4 regions of the Shewanella sp. NKUCC06_TVS genome follow, and region 4 is predicted to be linked to each of the others. Evidence: predicted binding sites of a transcription regulator. Region 4 holds the regulator's gene; each other region holds the start of a gene.
What was found. Region 4 encodes sigma-54, which starts transcription at its own class of promoters, with help from an activator protein. Its sites were predicted from a motif close to GTTGGCACGNNNNTNGNNT; they were not measured.
Positions count from the first base shown of each region.

Region 1: the regulator sigma-54 is predicted to act here: its motif matches at 1,372-1,390, upstream of glnA (glutamate--ammonia ligase).
Region 2: the regulator sigma-54 is predicted to act here: its motif matches at 1,902-1,920, upstream of flgF (flagellar basal-body rod protein FlgF).
Region 3: the regulator sigma-54 is predicted to act here: its motif matches at 1,383-1,401, upstream of KO531_RS10260 (P-II family nitrogen regulator).

Region 1 covers NZ_JAHKQX010000010.1:78,675-81,879, reverse strand. Annotated here, with positions in the region: gene typA (translational GTPase TypA) at 1-478, opposite strand, end outside; gene glnA (glutamate--ammonia ligase) at 1,478-2,887, shown strand.
Region 2 covers NZ_JAHKQX010000006.1:147,236-150,440, forward strand. Annotated here, with positions in the region: gene flgH (flagellar basal body L-ring protein FlgH) at 1-311, opposite strand, end outside; gene flgG (flagellar basal-body rod protein FlgG) at 323-1,111, opposite strand; gene flgF (flagellar basal-body rod protein FlgF) at 1,122-1,865, opposite strand; gene flgE (flagellar hook protein FlgE) at 2,039-3,205, opposite strand, start outside.
Region 3 covers NZ_JAHKQX010000007.1:232,005-235,209, reverse strand. Annotated here, with positions in the region: gene KO531_RS10265 (ammonium transporter) at 1-986, opposite strand, end outside; gene KO531_RS10260 (P-II family nitrogen regulator) at 997-1,335, opposite strand; gene KO531_RS10255 (hydrolase) at 1,680-2,222, shown strand; gene nrfA (ammonia-forming nitrite reductase cytochrome c552 subunit) at 2,378-3,205, opposite strand, start outside.
Region 4 covers NZ_JAHKQX010000004.1:77,543-80,747, reverse strand. Annotated here, with positions in the region: gene rapZ (RNase adapter RapZ) at 1-79, opposite strand, end outside; gene ptsN (PTS IIA-like nitrogen regulatory protein PtsN) at 76-519, opposite strand; gene hpf (ribosome hibernation promoting factor) at 522-809, opposite strand; gene KO531_RS05775 (RNA polymerase factor sigma-54) at 838-2,316, opposite strand; gene lptB (LPS export ABC transporter ATP-binding protein) at 2,424-3,155, opposite strand; gene lptA (lipopolysaccharide transport periplasmic protein LptA) at 3,152-3,205, opposite strand, start outside.

The sequences.
Region 1 (3,205 bases), on a different contig from region 4:
AATCTAGCTGCTCGTCAGTTGCACCTAAGTTATCGAACAGGTCGAATACTTGGTCAATAACCCAATCTGGGCGTGCACCTGGACGGTCAATTTTGTTGATAACAACGATTGGCTTTAGGCCTTGAGCAAACGCTTTCTTCGTTACGAAGCGAGTTTGTGGCATTGGACCGTCAACGGCATCAACTAGCAATAATACTGAGTCAACCATAGACAGAACACGCTCAACCTCACCACCGAAATCGGCGTGGCCTGGGGTATCAACGATGTTAATACGGTAGTCGTTCCACTTGATGGCAGTATTCTTTGCCAGAATCGTGATCCCACGTTCCTTTTCAAGATCGTTGGAGTCCATCACCCGCTCAGTGGCTTCTCCTCGGGTTGCAAGGGTGCCTGACTGTGACAGCAACTTGTCTACCAGGGTCGTTTTGCCATGGTCAACGTGTGCAATAATGGCGATGTTACGTAAATTCTCTAGCACGGATAAACCTCTTACCATCAAACAAAAATAGGGATATTTCAGTAATTCGTTATGGTGATCGAGCTCGATCTACCACAATAAAAAGCGTGCCATTCTACTCCAGAGCGGCCTTGGCGCACAGGATTATTTTTGAACACTTATAAAACAATTCGCCAATCCTTGGGTAATTTCCGCCAATCATCCACTGAATGAAATCCTCTATAGCCAGAGTTAACGCTCTGTTTAATTGCCATATTCGTAGGAAAAATCCGAGTTAAGCAGCTGAATTTGCTATTTTTCGTATTCAATGTTAGCACTGCTAATGTCGATTTAAGCATCAGCAAAATCGACTTAGATACAGAGAAATTACCACGTGAACGCACTGCAATAAATTCTGCGGCACACTTAATCTAACGTTCATGTTGGCGTTTACACCCGATGACATTAAGACTCACTTCATTGTCACGGGATACCTTTTTACGCATCACTGATTTCACTTGGTCTGTGAACAGCAAAGACATTTCGCACATGAGAACGAACTCTTTCCTAATAATATGATAATAAACCACTATTGGATTGATAATGCGTGGCATAGTTGGACAGACTAGCGTGGTTTTATGACAATTATGCGGTGGTAAATAGTCCCGATCGGCGCTGAAAGTATGTGTGAGCTTCACAGAGGCGGTACTTACTGAGACTGTGAAAGCCAAAGCGTTATTGCCATCTCAATGCCATATAAGCGGTGCATGTTATCGCTGTGCATCCCAGCTTAAGGTTTGCATGAATCAATTCAGTGCGCACCAAAATGGAGTAATGCACCAAAATGCCACAGACAAAAGCACCATTATGGTGCACACGCGAATCCAATTAAGTGCAACAAAGATTTTAAATCATGTTAATCAGTAAGTTAAATTATTGGCATGGATATCGCTTTATAGCTCGTAAGTTTGGCTCAAGATAAATCACTTGAGTTAAAAGATTATAGAAGGGGCATCCCTTTACCCTACCGGAGGCTTGAGAATGTCAGTTGAATCAGTTTTAAAGCAACTTGAAGAATTAGAAGTTAAGTTCGTTGATTTACGTTTTACCGACACTAAAGGTAAAGAGCAGCACGTATCTATTCCTTCTCATCAGGTAGATGCTGATTTCTTCGAAGACGGCAAAATGTTTGACGGTTCTTCTATCGCAGGTTGGAAGGGCATTAACGAATCAGACATGGTACTGATGCCAGATCCAACGACATTCGTACTGGATCCTTTCACCGAAGAAACCACAGCGCTGATCCGTTGTGACATTCTTGAACCCGGTACTATGACAGGTTACGACCGTGACCCACGCTCAATTGCTAAAAAAGCAGAAGCTTACCTGATCTCTACTGGTATCGCTGATACTGTATTGATTGGACCAGAACCAGAATTCTTCCTATTTGACGATGTCCGTTTCGGTACTGACATGTCAGGTTGTTTCGTTAAGATCGACGCTAAAGAAGCGGCTTGGAACTCAGGCACTAGCTACGAAGGCGGCAACACAGGTCACCGTCCATTTGTTAAAGGCGGTTACTTCCCAGTTGCACCGGTTGACTCATCACAAGACCTACGTAGCGCTATGTGTTTAGTGTTAGAAGAAATGGGCCAAGTGGTTGAAGCGCATCACCACGAAGTGGCGACTGCAGGTCAAAACGAAATCGCAACTCGCTTCAACACCTTGACGAAGAAAGCGGATGAAATCCAAATTCTGAAGTACGTAGTGCACAACATGGCACACGCTTACGGTAAGACTGCGACTTTCATGCCTAAACCCATCGTTGGTGACAACGGTAGCGGCATGCACGTTCACCAATCTCTGGCGAAAGACGGTGTTAACTTGTTCGCTGGCGACAAATACGCAGGTTTAAGTGAAACGGCTCTGTACTACATAGGTGGTATCATCAAGCACGCTCGCGCGCTGAACGCTTTCACTAACCCAAGCACTAACTCTTACAAGCGTTTAGTGCCACACTTTGAAGCACCTGTTATGTTGGCCTACTCTGCCCGTAACCGCTCTGCATCAATCCGTATTCCAGTGGTACCAAGCCCTAAAGGCCGTCGTATCGAAGCACGTTTCCCAGATCCACATGCAAACCCATACTTAGGTTTCGCAGCGCTGCTGATGGCGGGTCTTGACGGTATCCAAAACAAGATCCACCCAGGTGAAGCGATGGACAAAGATCTGTACGATCTGCCTCCAGAAGAAGCGGCTGAAATCCCACAAGTGGCAACGTCATTAGAAAATGCCCTTGAAAATCTGCAAGCTGACCATGAGTTCCTGACAAAAGGCGGCGTGTTCAGTGAAGATTTCATCCAATCTTATATCGTACTGAAAACAGCAGAAGCTGAGCGCGTAGCACGTACAACTCACCCACTTGAGTTTGAAATGTACTACAGCCTGTAATGGCTAGCGCTATACAACCGGCTCGCTTTATGTAATTGATACAGAAAATATAAAAGCCTCAATAGCAACGCTATCGGGGCTTTTTGTATTTTGAAGGTATATACAACTTTGATTCTGATTCAATCATCGCGTTGTTCTCTAAATAGGCATCATCGCCAACCACTCTTTTATCATTCAGAGAAGGCACGCCAGACACCGCGACAACAGCAACAATAGAGATAGATGGTTAAAAACCGATCTAAACTAAACATGGATGCAGCAGAAAAACCACCTATATAGTCGGAAGTTAACTACCGCGCCATTATTGTTAAGTGTCCA
Region 2 (3,205 bases), on a different contig from region 4:
CTACCACCTGCAAAGATGGGATCTAAGCTCATGTCTGAACCTTTTTTGATCTGATTGCCTGCACTCTTCTTAGCTTGAGTCGATTCCTTCAATACGATAGTGATAATGTCACCGACTTTGTGGGCGCGTATATCCGAATACAAGCTAGATGCTTGGCTGTCTTGATAAATAGAGCCAGTTGCGGCAATTTTTGTCGGCGGTGCCTCTGGGTATACCGGCGCGTAAAAGGGATCATCCGCAAGGGGTTTCTTTTGCGTCGAGCTACAAGCTGCAAGCAATAACGCGACGGCCAACACAAGATATCTAGCCATGATGTTTGCCTCTATAAATTCTGAGTCACATAAGACAGCATCTGATCTACCGCTGAAATCACTTTTGAGTTCATCTCGTAAATGCGCTGACTTTCGATAAGGTTCACCAGTTCCTCGGTCACGTTCACGTTAGAGGTTTCTAAGGCGCCTTGACGAATAGCACCCATACCATCTAACGAAGCGGTACCTTGAATGGGCGTGCCGCTCGCACCAGTTTCCGTATATAAGTTTTGTCCCATAGGATCTAGACCCGATGGATTAATAAAATCCGTCATAGTCAACTGACCCACGACTTGGTTCTCAGCGGTACCCGGCGTTTTTACTGAAACTTCACCCTCTGCTGAAACGGTAATACTGGTCGCATTATCAGGAATAGTGATCGCGGGTTGTAGCAAATAGCCAGAACCTGGAGTCACAATCTGACCCGTATCGTCTAAGGTAAACTGACCATTTCGAGTATAAGCAGTGGTTCCATCAGGGAGCTGGATTTCAAAAAATCCAGGACCTTCAATCATAAGATCCAGCGAGTTATCCGTCGTCAGCATGTTACCCTGAGTAAACATTTTTTGAGTGGCGACGACTTTCGTACCCGCACCTATGTTTAATCCGTTGGGTAGCTTAGTGTTAGATGCACTAACACCACCTGCTTGGTTAACTGTTTGATAGAGTAAATCTTCAAATACTGCGCGGCTTTTTTTGTAGCCCACAGTGCTAGCGTTCGCTACGTTGTTTGAAATCACTGAAATATCAGTTTGCTGTGCGTCTAAGCCAGTTTTACTAATCCATAACGCCGGATGCATAATCTATCTCCTAACTAATACGCATTAATGAAGATGAAGCGCGATCATTCTCTTCCGCGGTTTTCATCATCTTGACTTGCAATTCAAACTGCCGCTGAAGATCAATCAAAGACACCATTTCATCAACAGGGTTAACGTTACTGCCCTCTACGGCACCACTTTCAACTGCGACGAAAGGGTCAGCTGGTGCTGCTTCACCTGACATTTGTCGAAATAATCCATCTTCACCACGCATCATCTGCGCATTGCCGGGATTAACTAACTTCAATCTCGCCACTTCTTCTATCACTTCAGCAGTCGCCCCTTGAGGGCGAACAGACACTATGCCATCCTGTGAAATTGACACTTTATCAATAGGTAATGGCAGCACTATCGGGCCAGCATCCCCCATCACGGGATTGCCTCTGTCGTTATACAACATGCCCGTCGCATCGAAACTGAGACTACCGGAACGGGTATAAGCTTCACTGCCATCTTTCGCCTGAACGGCAAACCAGCCATCGCCTTTAATGGCAACATCGAGATCCCGTCCAGTGGTTTTTATCGGACCAGAGCGAAAATTAGCTGACGGAGATTCTGTCATCGCAAACACCCTTGAAGGCAACCCTTCACCGAAGGCTTGCATCGATCTGGCCTGCGCCATATCTGATTTAAAACCATCGGTATTAGCATTGGCTAAGTTGTTCGCACGGAGTGCCAGCTCATTCATATTTTGCTTAGCGCCACTCATGGCGACATAAAGGAATTTGTCCACAGACTGCTCCGTCAAATTTTCTACATGACAATACCCAAGCAAGCATCATGCCAACAAAAAATAACGTTTAATTTACTGATAGAATTGAAAAATATGAAAATGAAGTGATTTGACGGCAGGATAAAGGCTAAGTGTTGCCACTGGCGGCAACACTTAGTTAAACAAAGTAATGATTAGCGGATTTGTAATACGGTTTGTTGCAGCGTGTTATTCACTTCAAGGGTACGAGAGTTCGCTTGGAAGTTACGCTGCGCCGAAATTAAATCGACCAGTTCAGTCGTCAAATCAATGTTCGATTGCTCTAACGCCGATGAACTGATGCTACCAAAAGTTCCACTATTTGCCTCACCCGCTAACGCTGGACCTGAAGCTAAACTGGCTTTCCACGACGTATTACCCACTTGCGTTAAACCTTGTTCGTTAGCAAAACGAACTAAAGCAACCCGTGCTAAAGGCACGGTTGAGCCATTAGAATAACTCGCGGTCACTAAACCATCTTCGCCGATTTCAACGTTAGTTAAGCGACCTACAGTCGTACCATCTTGCGTCAACTCAGTTGCACCAAAAGGAGCCGCATATTGCGTTGGGGCATTAAACTTCACAGTCAACTCTTGAGTACCATCGGCACCTGGCCCTAAAACACCCGCACCACTGACGCCCAAAGCCTCAGTCTTGACTATAGCAGGATCACTACCAGTGTAGACACCAACAGAATTGAACTTGAGTACAGAGCCTTTCCAACCACCAGCAGTTTGAGCCGTGCCCGTTGCATCAGGTGTGCCATCGCCGGTGGTATCTGTTTGATAAGTACCAGCAGGACCGGCTAGATCTACTTGCTTTCCATCAACAGCATAGTAAGCCACCCAATTGTTCTCACCATTGTACGAACCATCTTTGGGCTTAACAAAATAAGTGGTCATAATATGTGGCTCACCGAGTGAGTCATAAATTGTCATTGATGTAACGTTATTGTAGGTTTTTGCATCTAGAGGATCGAATGCCGCGGGGTCGAGTGCACTTTCCTTAGCATTTAAGTTCATTTGTAAAGTAACATTCTCAGTCTTTACAGGGCTACCCGCAGTGTCTGGTATTTGTACCGGCTTAGCCGTCGTTAAACTCACTGATGTTGAGTTCCCATCTTTATCCACTGGGAAAGTTTGCAAATAATTACCAGCAGAATCAACCATGTAATTATTTTTATCTACCTTAAATGCTCCAGCACGGGTAAACGAGTGGTCTAATGTACCCAGTTCAGAAGCAGTAACGAAAAAGCCACCCCCTTTAATCGCCATATCAAGGGAGTTATTCGTCAACTGTAAGCTACCTTGATGGAATTGCTG
Region 3 (3,205 bases), on a different contig from region 4:
CCGACGGGATCGTCGATCTTAATGCGATCTAAGCCCACAATCGAGAACACCACCACGCCGCCCGCCACTAAACCAATCACACCCGCCATTAACAATGAAGGCGAGAGAGGATCTGCCGTAATCGCCACTAATCCAGCCAAAATACCGTTAAGGATCATGGTCAAATCCGCTTTACCCCAAATCATCTTACACACTATAAGCGCAGAGATAGCACCAAAAGCCGCTGCAGTATTGGTATTCACAAACACTTTCGCCACAGAGCTTGCATTCGCCGCATCCGACACCATTAATTGCGATCCGCCGTTAAAGCCAAACCAGCCCATCCACAGAATAAACATACCTAAGGTTGCCATTGGCAAGTTAGAGCCTGGAATTGGATTCACTTGACCATTAGGCCCGTATTTCCCCTTACGCGCACCGAGCAATATTACGCCAGCAATCGCCGCGGTCGCCCCCGTCATATGCACAATACCGCTACCAGCAAAGTCTACAAAGCCCAGTTTAGCGATAAAACCTTGGCCCCAAGTCCAATAACCTTCTACTGGATAGATAACCGCTGTCATCACCACAGAGAAGAACAAGAAAGCCCACAACTTCATCCGTTCCGCCACAGCACCAGAGACAATTGACATCGCCGTTGCCACAAATACAACTTGGAAGAAGAAGTCAGATTCTAATGCATGGCTCGCATCTGCTGATTGCGAACCAATTAAGGTGCCAATTGACGGTAACCAGCCACCTTCAGTGTTATCCACATACATGATGTTATAGCCAACCAACAGATACATCACACAGGCAATCGCATACAGCACAACGTTCTTAGTTAAAATTTCAGTGGTATTTTTAGAGCGAACTAAACCCGCTTCTAACATAGCGAATCCCGCCGCCATCCACATGACTAAAGCGCCAGAAATCAAAAAGTAAAAGGTATCGAGTGCAAAGCGTAGTTCAGTGACTGTGCCGCCTAATTTCGTTAATTCTTCCATTGTCAGCCCCTTATAGCGCTTCAGTATCAAGTTCACCCGTACGGATACGGATAGCATGTTCTAAATCAACGACGAAGATCTTACCGTCACCAATTTTCCCCGTATGGGCCGCAGTGGTAATCGCCTCAATCAACATGTCGAGATTTTCAGCCTTAGTGGCAATTTCTAGTTTTACTTTTGGCAAAAAATCCACCTGATACTCGGCGCCGCGATACAACTCTGTATGCCCTTTCTGACGGCCAAAACCTTTCACTTCGGTCACCGTCATGCCCTCAATACCAATTCCGGCAATAGCTTCACGGACATCATCCAACTTAAACGGCTTGATGATAGCGCTGACTAGTTTCATTCTGACCTCCAAAAAAACGCGATTGTTATTAACTTGTATCAAATGTAATTCAATCATTAGGCCAACAATTTAATCTATTGATTATTAATGATTTAAATTGTTTAACACTATTTTTTAAGGTTAAAAACGCACCATAATCGAGCACTGACTGGTGCGATGCACTCTTTTAGTGAGCAGTTTAAGTGCGACAGCTATTCGACCTTAGGCCTATTGGTAACAAGGTTAAATTAGGGTCTACTGGGGGAAGCGTAAATCGAGATGAAATCTGAGCATCACAACACAAGCTCTTAGACAAAAGCGAAGATCATCACTAAGACAATCATCAAGCGCAGAAGGAAGGCCCGATGTTAAAACCAGAAGAATGTGTTCTCGTTATCGTCGATGTGCAAGGAAAACTTGCACAAATCATGGATAACAGTGACAAGCTGCATCAACAACTACAGACCTTAATCCAAGGCGCACAATTATTTGAAATTCCAATACTGTGGTTAGAACAGCTACCCGATAAACTCGGAGCAACTAGCCCTGAGCTGCAAACCTTACTTGTGAAAACCAGCTCACCCATTGCCAAGCAGCATTTTAGCGGCTGGCACTGTGACGCGTTTGCAAAGGCATTAACTAAGACGAATCGCAAACACGTCATACTCGCGGGTATTGAAACCCATGTGTGTGTTTACCAAACCTGTTGTGACCTTATCGAACAGCAATATTCGGTGCATTTAGTCGCCGATTGCGTATCGTCACGCAGTGCTGAGAATAAACAACTCGGGATCCAAATGATGACTGCCAGAGGCGCCCTATTAACTAACGTGGAATCGTTATTATTTGAATTACAACATCAAGCCCAAGGCGAGCGCTTTAGGGCGTTATTAAAACTGATCAAATAGCGATTTAGCCCGTGGTATTTCTTCAGCCAGCATGACCAACGCCTGATATTACTCGATATTTTTTTCCATAAAAAAGCCCCCGCTGAGTCAGCGAGGGCTTTTGTTTACATGAGGAGTTAGCTCATATTGAAAACTCAACCGCGATTGATTAAAACCTACTTATAAGTGGCTTCGCGTTTTTTCGCTTCTTCATCCCACTTAGGTAACATGTCTTTCTTGAATGCTTCTTTCTCTGCATTCATCTTATCCATATCCATACCTAATGCTGCTTGTGCCTTAGCTTTGGTAGAGATATCAGGAATAGCGATTGGATCTGTGATGCCTTTTTTCGCTAATAACTGTGCTAACTTAACTCGGGCATCGGCCGCTTTATTCACTGAAGTACCTAAAACACGTAGGGCTTCTTCAGGAGCATGAGCAGCAACACCATGGGAAGCAATCGCTAAGTCCCAGCGCCATTGAGCATGACGGATATCGGTCAAGATAGGCTTCATTTCAGCTTCAGTTGCACCCAATTCCCACGCTTTAGCAGCTTCGAAGTGCGCTTTCACTAATTGCTCTTCCGCTTTCAGTTTCATTTCTTTAACTTTAGCTTTACGTTCATTAGTGACGCCAACTAAGAATTCTTTCGTTTGGCTATGGCAAGTTGCACAGGTTTCTTCGAAACGGTCAAATGGATTACCCACTTTATGATCGGTAAATTTCTTACCTTCAGGGCTAGTCACTTTTGGCATATGGCAGTCAACACAACTGACATTATTTTTACCATGAATACCCAGTTTCCAAGTTTCATACTCTGGATGTTGCGCTTTTAACATAGGTGTTTTAGACAGCGCATGAGTCCAATCGGAGAACTCGATACCGTCGTAGTAAACTTCCATCTGGTCAACAGTTATGCCCATATCCCAAGGGAATTTGACGAAACCTTTTTTGTCTTCTTTTTTCTCAAAATAGTATTCAACGTGGCACTGACCGCACACCAT
Region 4 (3,205 bases):
AATAGCCGAGATCTTCGAGTACCCTAAGGGCGACAGATTTGCCTGAGCCTGAGCGGCCCGACACTATGACCAGTTTCATCCAGTGATTACCTGATAGAGTTCCGTTTCATCATGCGTCTTGCGTAATTGCTTTAATATTTGCTTGTCGCTCAGCTTTTCGGCCATGCAAGACAAGGTACTTAAGTGCTGCTGACATTGGTCTGCAGGCACCAGTAGTGCAAATAAAATATCAACAGGTTGCTTATCGATAGCATCAAATGCTATCGGCTCTTCACACTTAATTAGTATGGCAATGGGCTGATCTATATCGGCTAGTCGACCATGTGGAATGGCGATGCCGTTACCTATACCTGTGCTCCCCATCTTTTCGCGCGCCACTAGGCTTTCGAATATCTCTTGAGATGAGAGGGTCGGGTACTGGGCAGCGACTAAGTCGCTGATGAGTTCCAGTACCTTTTTCTTGCTGCCCGGAGTGGCGCAGGTAGTGCACTCCGGCCGCAGTATGGTACAAAGTTCCATTATTAGTGTTTTGTTAACTTCTCTTTGTGTTTAATAACCTGACGGTCAAGCTTGTCAATCAGGGCGTCTATAGCGGCATACATGTCAGCATGCTCTGAAGTCGCAAAAACTTCACCACCTATGAGGTTTATTCTCGCTTCGGCAATCTGCTGCATTTTCTCAACATTGAGCACAACGTGCACATTATTGATCTGTTCGAAATGGCGTTCAAGTTTTGAAAACTTTTCTTCTACATATGCACGTAACGATTCGGTAATTTCGATATGGTGCCCACTTAGGTTTATTTGCATAGAAACGTCCTCCGATATCCACTGTAGGTTATAAACTTTTACGCTGATTAGAAGGTGGAATAAGCATAGCCTCTCGGTACTTCGCAATGGTTCTGCGGGCTACGTTGATCCCTTGTTCTGCCAGAAGTTGAGCCATCTTACTATCGCTTAATGGTTTTTTCTGGTTTTCCGCTGCCACCAGTTTCTTTATAAAGGCTCTGATTGCTGTGGATGAGCACTCACCACCATCGTCAGTACCGACGTGGCTAGAGAAGAAGTATTTTAGTTCAAAAAGTCCCTTAGGGGTATGCATGTATTTTTGAGTTGTGACCCGTGAGATGGTGGACTCATGCATTTCTACCGCTTCGGCAATATCGTTAAGCACCATAGGCTTCATGGCTTCTTCACCGTACTCAAAGAAACCCTGCTGATATTGCACTATGCAATTAGCAACTTTAAGCAAAGTATCGTTACGGCTTTCTAAGCTCTTAATAAACCATTTAGCCTCTTGCAGATGGCCGCGAATAAATTGGCTATCGGCTTGGTTTTTGGTACTGCGTGCCATAGAAGCATAATGTTGATTTACATTGATTTTTGGCATGCAGTCAGGATTAAGCTCAACAACCCAGCGGCCATTTTTCTTCGACACAGACACATCTGGGATAACGTATTCGTCATTATTGGGCGTGATCAACAAACCTGGGCGAGGATTGAGGGTTTGGATAAGTGCTATACCATCCCTTAATTCATCTTCTTTTAATTTAGTTTTACGCATCAATAACCTAAAATCACGGGCGGCGATCAGATCTAAATGATCTTTGATCAGCATACGGGCGTTTTCTAGGTTGGGAGTATCAGCGGCGAAATGCGACAGTTGGATCAACAGGCATTCACTTAAATCGCGGGCGGCAACGCCTATGGGATCAAAATGCTGAATGCGCTTGAGTACGGCTTCGACTTCGTCAAGCTCAACTTCAGGATTGCCCATGGCTTCGAGAATTTCTTCAGTGCTTTGGGTGAGATAGCCCTGATCGTCGATGGCATCAATAATGGCGGTGGCAATGGCTAAATCGGTTTCAGAAAACGGCGTGAGGTTTTTTTGCCATTCTAAGTGTTCGTACAAACCTTCACTGGTCTCGCCTTGGAAGGGCATATCGTCTTCACGACTGCCGCCGGGGCCTGAGTTTGGGGAGGCGGTAAACACTTCATCCCATGTGGTGTCCATGGGGAGCTCATCGGGCATGGATTCTTTGGTTAGCGACTCTGCCGTGTCTATGGTGGAGCTGTCTTTTTCTGGTGGCAGAGTGCTAGATTCACTGAAGTCCGTATCGGATAGCGTTTGGTTTACAGGGGTTTTAGTGGCGTCGAATTGATCCTCTTCCAGCTCGAGAAGGGGATTAGAATCTAATGCTTGCTGGATCTCTTGCTGCAGTTCTAATGACGACAGTTGCAACAGACGTATGGCCTGTTGTAATTGTGGCGTCATGGTTAACTGTTGACCCAGTTTGAGCTGGAGTGACGCTTTCATGTTACCGCTGATCCCTACGTTATTATTGTTGGAGGAGGTCGCTTATTATCATTTTGAGTGAAGCCCAATGGCGGTATAAATTGTCTCCATAGGCTTCGCTCGAGTAACTATAGCCTGAATTGTTCACCTAAGTACACAGCCCTAACTTGCTGATTGTCTAAGATCTCTGCTGGAGTTCCTTCGGCAATCAGGTTTCCGTGACTCACAATATAAGCATGTTCACATACATCTAATGTCTCGCGGACATTATGGTCTGTGATCAGTACGCCAAGGCCGCGACTTTTGAGTTGTTCGATAATCTTCTTGATGTCGATAACCGAAATAGGATCGACGCCGGCAAACGGTTCATCGAGCAAAATGAACTTAGGATTAGCGGCTAAAGCCCGCGCAATTTCGACGCGACGACGTTCGCCACCCGACAATGACATGCCTTGGCTGTCACGGATGTGGGTGATATGAAACTCTTCGAGCAGATGTTCTAGTTCTTCTTCTCGTTCTTCGTTTTTAAGTTCTTTACGAGTTTGCAGTACGGCCATGATGTTGTCATGAACAGTTAGCTTACGAAAGATACTGGCTTCCTGCGGTAAGTAACCTATGCCTTTGCGGGCACGCAGATGCATAGGATCTGCGGTTAAATCATCATCGTCGATAAAGATATGTCCCTTATCGCTCTTCACTAGCCCGACAACCATGTAAAAAGTCGTGGTTTTACCTGCACCGTTTGGACCGAGTAGGCCAACGACTTGACCGGTTTTTACCGTCAGACTGACGTCTTTAACCACTTGGCGACTCTTGTAACTTTTCGCCAGATTTTGTGCTCTTAAGGTGATTTGGGTCATTTAGAGTCCTGCTTTTTTACAGGTTTATCCGCCGGAGCGTCTGATTTAGC